4 regions of the Bacillus sp. JJ1562 genome follow, and region 2 is predicted to be linked to each of the others. Evidence: riboswitches for the same ligand, from Rfam matches in the RefSeq annotation. Region 2 holds a riboswitch; each other region holds the start of a gene.
The links. A riboswitch is a leader RNA that binds a small molecule or an ion and turns the genes downstream of it on or off. The one in region 2 is predicted to bind cyclic di-GMP.

Region 1 (3,172 bases), on a different contig from region 2:
CAGTAGCATTTTGGAGAAGACGTGCGGTAACAGCATCTAAATCAGGTAAATTAAAGGCTATGCTTTTGATTGTGATTCTTGTCCAATATACGTGTTGCTCCCAAGCTAAACGCATAGCATTACTTAAACGAACTTCCTGTTTACTAATACAAGAACCGTTGAACCAAGGATTTTCCATGGTTTCACCCCCCTTTTTTATGGATTAATACATATCTAAGATAGAAAGGGATCTGAGGTATAGGTAATTGATCATGTTATGAAAATTAACAATTGGAACCAGGAGTGTCTGAAACCAATTTTACAAAATAGGAGTGAAAAATCCGTTATGATAAATGCATTGAATCCCAGTTGATGCTAACTTTTCTACAAAAATTGCAAGAGAAAATTAGGCAACCGACTCTTCACTATATTGTCTTTATTAATATTTGAGCAGGAGTGTAGCATTTTATTCAATTTTAAAAAGTAAAATGGATTAGACAGTAGTACTTCAGTCATAATCCTTTTTAGGAATTAAGAAGGGGAGCGAAAGATATGCATTGGGGAAAGGTAGTAATGCATAGTTTGTGCTTGGTAATGTTATTTTTAGCAGCTGTTATTTTTGTAAATCCACTGACGGATTGGATTCATAACGATACAATTCGTGTTGTTGTTAAAGAGTTTATACGTATAGTGGTTACTCTTGGACTATTCTGGCTGTACGCCATGCTTTTTTTAAAAAAGTCGAGTGCATATTTTCGTATTCATAAACTAATCAAGATGGATAAATTGTGGGTCTTTGTAGGACTATTGCTTCCACTTACAGTGATTGTTTTTTATGTGTTTATGCAATACGCTATTTTTGAACGGCAAGACCAACTTTCTATCCCATCTATAGTAGCGATTATCGTTGGATCGCTCATTACGGCATTCTCTGCCGGAGTGATTGAAGAAGTTTTGTTCCGAGGCTATTTGTTTAAGCTAATCGAAGACAAATGGAATGTGGCAACTGCAGTTTTAGTGAATTCCATTTTATTTGGTGCACTGCATTTACTCACCCTCAATGGGCTTCAGTTACTTGATGTATGTTTGATCCTTATCGCAGGCACTTTGGTTGGTATAATGTTTTCGCTAATTGTTTATAAAACGGGGACAATATGGAATGCAGTTGTAGTGCATATTATCTGGAACTTTTTCTTAAACTCTACTATTATACAATTTGCATCAAAGACCGATAAAAATCATTCCTCACTAGTGATGTTAAGGTTTAAATCGAATGACCTTTGGATTACGGGTGGTTCTTTTGGAATTGAAGTTTCTATCCCTGTTGTCGTACTGTATGTACTAACTATCAGTTGGCTTCTCTTTCAGAAATCTGAATTCAGGAAGGTATAAGAATAGAGACTGTCCCTTGATATAAGAGGGGTTGTCATATTTTAAAGTTTGTTGATTTGTTGATTTTATTTATGTCTAGTTCTATTAACTTTAATGCAGCTAAACCAATGGCTGAGTGAAAAAATATTTTAACGTATGAAAATAGGAAACTTTATTTTTTTCAGAAAATCTAAATTTTTTACAAAGAAATCTAATTAATTTTATAAAAATACAAAATATTACAAAATTAGCTATAGATATAGTTCATTAGTCCTTGTATAATAATGGTAGATAATATAATAGACTCAAAGGGCAACCTATCTGAAAGGATATGGACGCAAAACTACAGGGGCTAAAGTATGACTACTATGCCAGCCAGTTGCGAAATGGAAAAGGCCCGTTTATATGAAATGGGTCTTTTCTATTGTCTACATAGTTAAAAGTGGGGAGGAGTAATCATATGAAAAAGGTTTTCTCGATTTTAATTTCAATCACCATTTTTTTAGGGGTAGGATTTCCAGTTTTTGCAGCTGAAGATGAAGATGAAGATGTTCGAAAAGCAATTGAATTAATTGAAAAGACAAACAAGGAAATTGATGAAAAGATTGAAAAAGCAGTAAATAAAGCAGATAAGTTACAAGCCGAATACCTTCTTGACATTCGTAAAATTGAAGAAGGAGATACTGTAGTTAAATTAAAAGAAGAAAAAGAAAAAGTATTGTCTGACTTAGTAGCTACTCGAAACGATTTGAAAAAACGAGAAAAAATAAATAAAAAATTAGAAGAAATTAATACAAAGCTTAGTAATGAGGAAGCAAAAATTAATAGTAAAATCGCAGAAATCAAGCAGGACATAGAAGAGGCAACCCATCAACTAATAACTGCAGATGATAAGGATACAAAAAAAATGGAAGAAAAAATTAACAAATTAGAAGATAAATTGGAAAAAAGATCAGAGAAGTATCATGAAAAAACAGAACGGTATACAAAAGACTTAGATAAGGTTATTACGGATATTTATAATGAAACACTTAAAATGTCATCGGAAACTATTAAAAAGGCTGCAAAAAAGGGAGTTCAGGCTGAATGTAGCTGGAAGCTTGTTCGTTTTGCAGATAAGTGGGTTTGGATTGACCCTATTAAAGTAGTGGGTTGGTAAAATAGTTTTACAATTCTGAATAAAAATGTAGTACAATAAAAACGAGTTCTATGTAGAACTCGTTTTTATTGATTGTAAGGTGGGATAGTATGGCCGGTTTTACAATTGGAAAACAAGGAACATTCCTAGAAACAGTTAATTTTGATAATAACCTTGAGATTAGTTTAGTTACTCGAGGGGATGGAGTGGAAATAATAACACAATCTATTGGCGAAGGAAAATTATTCTATGTTTATCCCAGTGAAAATGTAGATGCTTTAGAGTTTTATTATATTTTATCTGGAGAAGTCGAGTGTGAACTTAATAATAAAAAGCATATATTAGGTCCGGAAGACTTCTTCTCAGCCAAAGGGATTAGCGATCCAATCCACTTTACTGCGCTGTCCAAGGTAACCTTACTATGTGTATTTACCGAACAAATCTTTGTCCATATAAGTAAGGATATATCCTCTCTTATAGAAATTAAGAAACAAGTAGAAATAAAAGATAGATATACTCAAAAACATAGTGATCGGGTGGCAAATTATTCCGTAAAAATAGCTAAAAAACTAAAATTAGATAAAGAGCGTTTAGTGAATTTAACGACGGCATCTGTACTTCATGACATCGGTAAAATTAATGTGCCAATTGAGATTTTAAATAAACCAGGGCGATTAACGGATG
Region 2 (3,172 bases):
ACAGTATATGGTCATTTGAATAGTACCGCAGTAAGTGTTGGTTCTACCGTGAGCCAAGGACAAGTTATTGGATATGAAGGTAACACAGGAGACGTAGTAGGACCATCAGGAATCCATTTACATTTTGAAATTCACAGAAATGGTGCTGCAATAAATCCAGCACCATTAACAGGCGATTGGAAATTTATATCTAGTGGCTGGACTTATAAGTATCTAGATGGAAGTTTACATAAGGGTTGGTTAAAGGATAATGGAACATGGTATTACACCGACACCTCATCAGGTATTATGAAGACTGGATGGGTTTTAGTGGGAACAACCTGGTATTTCATGAATACCAGTGGTGCAATGCAAACTGGATGGATTGTAGATGGTAGCCATTGGTATTATCTTGCGTCAAACGGAGCAATGCAAGCTGGATGGGTACAGGATGGAAGTCATTGGTATTATTTAACTGAAGTTTCTGGTGGAGCAGTCCCTAAAGGAGCGATGCAAACCGGATGGTATTTTGACGGAAGTTCTTGGTACTATTTAAATCCTGTATCAGGTTCAATTCCTAAAGGAGCTATGTACACAGGATGGAACCGTATTGATGGCAAAGACTATTACTTCTACAATAATGGAGTTATGGCAAAAAATACAACTGTTAATGGACGTTACTTAGGTTCAGATGGGGCTGCAACAAATTAATAGTTGTTTGACCTGAAATAAGATATATACATTATATGAAACTAGTATTATAAAAAAGGGTTTAACCTTAGTGTTTAATACATTTTTTGCCCTCACCTTTGTGAGGGCTGTTTCTTTATTATTAAAAAAGCCACCTACTGCTTCAAAATAGGTGGCTCTAGCGCAAAAGCCGGAATCCTCCTTTCCAACTCCTACGCAAGCCTCGTGATGATTATAAATCTAAAAATTACCAAATGCAGTTAAATTTGTCACACTTATAAAAAAATACAAAATTCGACATAAAAAGGTATAAAATAACTAAATTATTCGTTTCCCGAAACTTTTTTGTCAATTTTTGTTGAATTCGCACGACTTTTGTCTTATGCTATATATGGAAAAAGCATTACATTTGAATAAGCTATACGATAACGGCAAACTTATCGAAAGATAAGGACGCAAAGCCACGAACCTAAAGCACACTTGCTATGGTAGTCGGGTTACCGAATTTAGCGGAGAAAGATGACTCCCGTTTTATTTCGGCGTAGTCATCTTTTTTTTATATTCTAAAAAAGTAAGAATGAAAGGGGTGATTACCAAAAATGATTAAAAATTTAATACACAATGAACTATTCACACATTTTTTCCAACCCATCATTGATATTCAAACATGGACTAGGTTAGGATATGAAGGACTTCTTAGAACCTCACATACTGCAAACCCAGAAGAAACTTTTAAACTAGCAAAAACAGAAAAACAGCTCTATGAATTAGATTCGCGGTCTATTCATAAAGCTGCTTTTACCTTCCATTCGGCAGGATTTTCAAAAAAGGACGGTCATTTGTTTTTAAATGTATTTCCATCTACTATTACAAATACAAACTTTCTGCCCTTTATAAAGAAAATTATTACCGAAAACAACTATATAAGTCAACAAGTCATATTTGAAATTAGTGAAATGGAATCAATTAACGATTATATAGGTTTAAAAGAGAATATTTCCAAATTAAAATCAGAGGGTATTCAATTTGCAATTGATGATGTCGGAAAAGGAAACTCTAATCTCAAATCGATAATTGAGCTAAATCCAGATTTTATTAAATTTGATAAGTATTTCTCTAAGAACCTGTATAGGGATACTAAAAAACAAGCAATTATTAAGACTATTCTCCATTACACTAATAGTCATAACATCAAATTAATTCTAGAAGGGCTTGAAACTGATGTAGATTTAGCAGTTGCAAAAGCTATTGGTGTTAAGTATGCTCAAGGCTATATATTGGGAAAACCAAAAAGCCTTAAAATTGTATAATTGAGGTGATAATTTTTGAATTACATAGTTTTATCACAAACTATAATATTAGTATTTTTGTTAATTTTATTTATTAGAGATGAACGAAGATTAGTAAAACAAGCTCATATAATTGAAACTTTAAACAAAAATAATAAATCATTAAAAAATCAATTATTAAAAGTAAATAAATTCAAGCCAGTCAACAAAAGACATTCTTATAGAATTGAACTCCCTGGAATAGATAGCAAATTTACTCTCATTGATATTGGTAACAATTCTTTAGGGGCATTAAAAAATAGGTCTTTTAACGGAATGATTAATGATATTAGTGTTGGGGGACTAAAATTTCATTCACCTTATGAATTTCCCGTTAAATACAATATTATTATTAAAATAAACTTTACTTTCCAAGGTGAGGAATTCGATTTAAGAGGTAAAATTATCCGAAGGGAAGATCACATTAAAGGAAAGTCAGTTTCATACGGTGTTGAGTTTGTTGATTTATCTGTAAATGACACCAAAAGATTAAACGTAACACTACACAATTATCAAGTTACACAAAGGAATAAAATAAGTTAACAAATAGTTTAAGCCCCACTTACGTGAGGGCTCTTTTTATATTTTACAAATAAAAAAGCCTAATCTCCATAGAAATAGGCCTTCCTCATGTTAATCTTACCCAGTTTATTTCCTCAAATTGCTTTATCGCTTCTTCAATTACTTCTTCTTTTATACCTTCCTGTTTAATCCGAACAGATGTTAAATCAGATGCATCGGGAAAAACAAATACATCATATATACCATCTACTTCAAATATCTGCAAATACACTTTAGAATTAATCACTTTGGTTGCAGTTAATTCTTTTCGTTCCATAATACATTCATCCCCCCATTTAGAGGATTCAATAAGGAGAGAATTATTCCTTTGTTATTTTGTGACAAATATGTGAACGATAGGGAAAAAGACCTAACTCCTAAGAGATAGATTGCTTACCCATCCTTATCGTTTTGTAATTGCGCCCATACCTTCTAGTACAATTTTAGCATCTTTATTAAAGTAAGGGATTATATCCTCACGAAGCAATAGTTGAGAGTTTTCTTTGATAAGTAATTTTAATCCCCTTAAATCGAACTTTGTAGCATAAGTATTAATCGTATTTATTATTGCTAATTCATTTCTTTGTAATGGCTTGCAATCTGAATTATGCATG
Region 3 (3,172 bases), on a different contig from region 2:
TTTGTTTGACGGCTAGTAAAGAAACCATTTACGAAAGGCTGAGGAAACGTGGTGAGGAAGAAGGAAATTGGTGTTTTCAACAAACTGAAAAATGCTTGAAAGCCTATATAGAAAACGACTTTGCAGAGTACATAGACACCGAAAAAGTTAGCGTCAATGTTATTATCAACAATATAAAAGAAAAGCTAAACAAGATTAATTAATATTTCCCAAGTGTGCCCTGTCTCCTCGAAGATAGGGCTTTTTTATTATTTGAGGCAATCTTAACTCTTTGGGATTCTAACCGATATCAATATTAGCAGACAATATTCGACATATTTTAAAGGAGCTTATATATGGATATCGAACAGATAATTAAAGAAATTAACAACAGCGTGGATGAACTTGATCTAGTCACGGCAAGAAAATACATTGAAGAAAATATCGATTTTCTAAATTCTAAAAGGAATTTCCTAAATAGAAATGCTCGAGATCTATTGAAAGTCCTAATTGACATGCATAATTCAAATTACAAGCCGTTACAAAGAAATGAATTAGCTATAATAAATACAATTAATACTTACTCTACAAGGTTTGATTTAAGAGGAATAAAATTATTAATAAAAGAAAACTCTCAGCTATTGCTTCGTGAGGCTATAATTCCTTATTTTAATAAGGATGCAAAAATTGTGCTAGAAGGTATGGGAGCAATTACAAAACAATAAGGATTGGGTAAGCAATCTATTTCTTCAGAGGTAGGACTTTTATTATTATTATTATTATAGCCCTCACAGTTGTGTGGGCTATTTTATTCAACTTTTATCTTTGAAACACTTACTTCGTAAAACTCCTCAAACTTATAAATTAACTTTTCATTCAGGGTCCTTTAGGCAATCTCAAATCTAATTAAAGAATTTTCACTAAATCCAATAGCTTGAGCAACTTGTGACTGGTTAGTTTTTTTTGGAATCTTAACATTCTAAGATTGTGACCTATTGTTGACTTCATTATAATACACCTGTATTGAAGGTCATTTGCTGAATCAGCTTTTGGCAGGCCGCCAAAGGACCCAACTCGTTATACAGGTATAATTATCTATTTTAGGGATGATTTTGCAGTATTTTGTTGAAAATTGTTGAAAAACTCCAACTTTCGTTTTATAGTTAAATTGGTTTATTTAAACTATTGACAAAAATTGAAAAAGGCAAACTTATCGAAAGGTAAGGACGCAAAGCTGCGGGTCTAAGGTTCTGATAACTATGATAGCCGAGTTGCCAAAAAGTTTGTGAATAAATATATCGGTTATAGAAATAACCATTTATCCAAATTTATCCACCATCTTTTTGGTGGATTTTTTTATTTTAAAAACAAAGGAGCTTCTATAAATGGCTATAAAATGAATCTTGATTAATACGAAAGAAGGTTGAAATAAGATGAAGACTATCAGTAAAGAACAAGTTTGTTTTAAGTGTAAAGAACTAAAATCCGTTAATGACTTTTATGATAAAGGAAATCGCTTTATGAATTGTTCAGAATGTCGCAGTGCTAGATTCAATAGAAAAAAGTCGTTTGAAGTATTATTAAATAAAGAGAAGCAAACAAGACAATATGTTTAAGAATAATCTGAAATTCATATCCACCGTCTGTAAATATAAATTAGTAAGGTAGTTAGCTTAACAGATATTGGCTGTTCTAGCTATGATTTTCATATAATAAGGAGATGTTTATCTTGACCGTGTTATTTGGAACTGTTGAATATTTCGAAAAAGAAATAGTGAACCAAATGTCTACTGAAAAATTGCAAAATTTGTCTTTAAGTAAAAGTATAGAATTTGCCTATTCATCGGTAAAAAGTGAAATTACGAATGTTTTTATATGTAGTGATATATTTCGGAAAGATTTATTGTTGAATATTGAAAAAGCATATGAACAGGTTAGAGGTTCTATGGTGGGTGTTGATTAAAGGTTTTAGTTGAGCTTTTTGAAGGTGAGTTACCGCACCGAGATGACTTTCTACCTGCGCGGATTTGACGGTCACCCCGGAGATCAGTACGTTTACGACGGGTGGTCCGACGCGCTGACAATATTGTGAAAAAATTTATTTAAGCGGGTGCATTACTTTAAGAAGGATTACTACTTTAGAGGGAAAATCCACACTCACTAGAGATGGGTTTTAGAAATGAACTAGTCATAATGTTTAGTATCACATTATCGAGTGTCGTAAGTAAAATGTAGTAATAGAGTATCCCTATTCTATAAATTAATTTGCAGAATTGTAAAAAAACGTAAGGAAAAAGGTTGAATTTTGTTAACACAATTGTTATCAAGCTATGAACATATCTATATACTAGCTTAACATCCCTTTTCTAGAATATGTTTGAATACATATTTTAGATAGGAGATGGAGAATATGAGCAAAAAATTATTAATCGGTACAGGGATGGCCTTTTCGTTGTTATTAAGCCCATTTGGTCAGGCGTTTGCAGAAGGACCGACAGTAGGCGAAAGAAAACAAGTGGAAAATGTAGCACACCGTGGTGCATCAGGTCATGCTCCTGAAAACACAGTTTCTGGTTATGATTTAGCAGTTGATATGAAAGCCGATTATATTGAAATTGATGTTCAAAGAAGTAAAGATGGTGAATTAGTATTGATTCATGATACAACAGTGGATCGTACAACAAATGGAACAGGAAAAGTAGGAGATTTAACATTTGAACAGTTTAGAAGCCTTAGAAGTCTTGATGCAGGTAGCTGGAAAGGGGAACAATTTGCAGGAGAACAAATCCCAACATTTGAAGAGATTCTTGATCGTTACCGTGGGAAAATTGGAATTTTCATAGAATTAAAGGCTCCGGAGCTATACCCTGGTATTGAAGAACAAGTAGCAGAAGCATTAAAAGAACGAAATCTCGATAAACCGCAAAATGAAAAAATCCTTATTCAATCTTTTAACTTTGAATCCATGAAAAAAATGAACAAGCTTCTTCCTAATGTCCCGATTGGTGTAATAACTTCTAACCGTGCAGATACAACAATGAAAGCTTTACAAGAATTTTCAACATATGCGGATTGGTTTAACCCCCATTATGGAATGGTGACAGATGAATTAGTGAATCAAGTTCACTCTCTTGGTATGCAAATTGGATCTTGGACAGTACGTAGTCAAGAAGTAGCTGACTTTCTATTCGAA
Region 4 (3,172 bases), on a different contig from region 2:
GGTGATATAAATACCTTAACCGGACAAGCAGTAACATTTTCTTCTTCTCCTGATGTGGATTCAATACTATCTACAATAGTTTCGTTCGTAGATAAATACAATGAATTAATTACGAATATCAACTCAAAAACAATTGAAAAGTCGAATCGCAATTATCAGCCTCTTACGGATGCTCAGAAAGAGGATATGACGGAAGACCAAATTGAAAAATGGGAAAAGGAAGCGCGCAAAGGAACCCTTTACCGTGATTCTATTTTAATCTCAAGTACAAATAAAATGAGGCAGCAATTATATACGCCTATATCGGGTACTGGAACAGGGTTTGACCAACTATCGGATATTGGTATTACAACATCTAAAAACTATTTGGATAAAGGAAAGTTGATCATTGACGAAGGCAAACTTCGTGAAGCTATCTCCAATAATCCAAATACCATTTATGAGCTTTTTCAAAAAGATGGGCCTACAACGGAAGAAAAAGGAATCGCAAGGAGACTTAGAGATTCTATAAAAGAAACGATGAGTGGAATAGAACTGAAAGCTGGTAAAGCCTTTTCTGAAAATAATTCATTTACTATTGGTCGAAATCTGGATAATGTGGACGATCGGATAGATAGTTTTGCGGCTCGATTACTCAAAATTGAGGATCGCTATTGGCGTCAATTTACTGAAATGGAAAAAGCTATTCAGCGTGCAAACTCACAGTCGGCGTTTTTAATGCAACAGTTTAGCTATTAAAAGGGAGTGTAAGAAATGGCGATAGGTAACCCATATCAAGCGTATCAAACTAATACCGTCACAACAGCTTCGCCTGGAGAGCTAACTTTAATGCTGTATAACGGTTGTTTAAAATTTATTAAGCTTTCTAGAAAAGCAATTGAAGAAAAAAACATTCAAGAAAAAAATAAAAATCTTCAAAAGGCGCAAAATATCATTAGAGAACTGATGGTTTCACTTGATCCAAATGTTGAAGTATCTAAGACCATGATGACCATGTATGACTATATCAATCGCCGGTTAATCGATGTTAATATCAAAAATGACTTAGATGTTCTTTCTGAAGTTGAAGGTCTTGTAACTGAATTCCGTGACACGTGGAAACAAGTTATTCAAATTAACCGTCAACGACAGCATGTTCAAGGCGGGCAAGTGTAGTGAATGCACTAGACTCTCTTTCTAGGGTTACAGAAAAGCTATTAGACATAGTTTCACAACCAATCCCAAAAGAGAAACGGGAAGAAGAGATCGAAAGAATTAACACCTTTTTAGATTCACGTGAAACCCTGATTCCAGAGATTAAGCCACCTTTTACTGAAAAAGAAAAACAATTAGGCGCTGAAATTGTTCGTATGAATAAAATCATTGATGCTAAATTAGCAGAATTCAAACTCGAGATTCAGATGGATTTAGCCCAATTGAAAAAAAGTAAAGCATCTTCAAAAAAATATTCTAATCCTTATCAATCAGGACCAGATGATGGAATGTTTTTCGATAAAAGAAAATAGAGTTCATACCGAGTAGTGCATACGCTACTCGGTTTATTTTGCTAGATTTTTCTGTTAAATAAGGATAAATTGACTATAACTAGTAAAATAGACCTTTTCAATTCGTTAGGAAAATAGTATGATAATAGGTAATGAATAACAAAAAACCAAAGTGAAAAAGGCAAACTATGGGAAATCATAGGACGCAAAGCCAAGGGCCTGACCCACAACATGTGGATGGTAGCCGGTTGCCACAAGGACTCATAGTCTATCTACCTATGAACCTTGTACGAGGTTCTTTTTCTTTTGGCTTTTTTTAGAAAGGTAGGACTAAAGAATGAAGAAAATCTTAAAAAGAAATGTTACTTTTCTCGCATTGCTTCTAATGGTTGTTCAATTATTTTTCCCATTGGGCAATGCACTCGCTAGTGGTAGTATGTTGCCTCCAAGCGATATTTCATATCAGGAGGTAACTCCAGATGATATTAAACTCAATTGGAATTCTGTATATGGAGCAATTGGATACAACATCTACGAAATAACTGATGGACAGCTTATTTTAAAAGATAAGGTGAATTCTAATAGTTATCTAATGAAGGATCTTCCAGAAGGTACCTATACATTTGTTATTTCAACCCTAAATTCGGATGGGGAGTCTGGACCAAGTGCTCCTATCAGTTTTACTGTTACATATCCAGAGATGGTCGAGCCATCCAATCTTTCATTTAAAATTTCGAACGGAAACAATGTTGTTTTATCCTGGGATGCACTTAAATATGCAGAATCATACAATCTTTATCAGGTTTCTGAGGATGGGCAGCTTACGTTACTAGCTTCTCCAACAAAGAATACTCATACAATTACGAACGTAGCAGAAGGAAACTATCAATATGCTGTTTCTGCGGTTAACTCTTTATATGGAGAATCCCCTGTTTCAGCGCAAATACCTGCTGAGGTGGTTCATCCAGAGATGGAAACACCGAGTAATTTCAAATATTCTATTACAAATGGAAATGACGTTACCTTCAGTTGGACATCAGTTCCTTTTACAACAGAATATAGACTATATAAAATTACCGATAATGGTAAAGAACTAATTGAAAAAACTGATAAGACATCTATAAAACTAACAAATGTAGCACCCGGCAGCTATAAGTATGAAGTTCAGTCATATAGTGACCGTTTTGGTGAGTCAAATGGTGGAGAAGTTTTAGCCGTCGTTGTAAATGAAATCACAATGGAGGCACCAGCCAATTTTTCATACCAATTACTAAATCTTAATGATATAAAGCTAACTTGGAACAGCGCTCCAAATGCTACTAGCTATAAAATCTATCAAATTATCGATGGAGAAAAAGTATTAAAAAGTACAGTTTCTACTACGACTACCACATATTCTAAATCAGAAGCTGGTGAGTATGAATTTGAAATCCATTCTTACAATGCTAGATTTGGAGAATCATTAGAGGGTTCGAGAGTTTCATTAACGATTGATCACGTTGAAATGCAGGCACCGAGCAAAGTTACCTCTTATGTAAAAAATGGAAATGACGTAGTGCTAGAATGGGAACCAACTTCTAATACGACCAATTATTATGTTTACCAAGTGAAAAATGACGGCTCTAAGGTGAATGTAAGAACATTATCAAGTACTTCTACTACGACTACTTTTGGAAATATGGCAGAAG

Region 1: linked by a shared signal. The riboswitch ahead of V7097_RS23790 (hypothetical protein) and the one ahead of V7097_RS11220 (EAL domain-containing protein) in region 2 are both predicted to bind cyclic di-GMP.
Region 3: linked by a shared signal. The riboswitch ahead of V7097_RS16075 (hypothetical protein) and the one ahead of V7097_RS11220 (EAL domain-containing protein) in region 2 are both predicted to bind cyclic di-GMP.
Region 4: linked by a shared signal. The riboswitch ahead of V7097_RS06420 (OmpL47-type beta-barrel domain-containing protein) and the one ahead of V7097_RS11220 (EAL domain-containing protein) in region 2 are both predicted to bind cyclic di-GMP.

The regions. Positions count from the first base shown of each region.
Region 1 is NZ_JBALOQ010000057.1:45,639-48,810, reverse strand. It holds gene V7097_RS23800 (acetylglutamate kinase) at 1-178, opposite strand, end outside; gene V7097_RS23795 (CPBP family intramembrane glutamic endopeptidase) at 532-1,371, shown strand; cyclic di-GMP riboswitch class I at 1,652-1,737, shown strand; gene V7097_RS23790 (hypothetical protein) at 1,811-2,509, shown strand; gene V7097_RS23785 (HD-GYP domain-containing protein) at 2,599-3,172, shown strand, end outside.
Region 2 is NZ_JBALOQ010000017.1:114,149-117,320, forward strand. It holds gene V7097_RS11215 (peptidoglycan DD-metalloendopeptidase family protein) at 1-690, shown strand, start outside; cyclic di-GMP riboswitch class I at 1,090-1,174, shown strand; gene V7097_RS11220 (EAL domain-containing protein) at 1,269-1,979, shown strand; gene V7097_RS11225 (PilZ domain-containing protein) at 1,995-2,540, shown strand; gene V7097_RS11230 (hypothetical protein) at 2,626-2,835, opposite strand; gene V7097_RS11235 (hypothetical protein) at 2,962-3,172, opposite strand, start outside.
Region 3 is NZ_JBALOQ010000024.1:64,693-67,864, reverse strand. It holds gene V7097_RS16085 (AAA family ATPase) at 1-203, shown strand, start outside; gene V7097_RS16080 (hypothetical protein) at 336-704, shown strand; cyclic di-GMP riboswitch class I at 1,173-1,258, shown strand; gene V7097_RS16075 (hypothetical protein) at 1,709-1,942, shown strand; gene V7097_RS16070 (glycerophosphodiester phosphodiesterase) at 2,390-3,172, shown strand, end outside.
Region 4 is NZ_JBALOQ010000009.1:65,010-68,181, forward strand. It holds gene V7097_RS06405 (flagellar hook-associated protein 2) at 1-738, shown strand, start outside; gene fliS (flagellar export chaperone FliS) at 754-1,155, shown strand; gene V7097_RS06415 (flagellar protein FliT) at 1,155-1,505, shown strand; cyclic di-GMP riboswitch class I at 1,655-1,740, shown strand; gene V7097_RS06420 (OmpL47-type beta-barrel domain-containing protein) at 1,822-3,172, shown strand, end outside.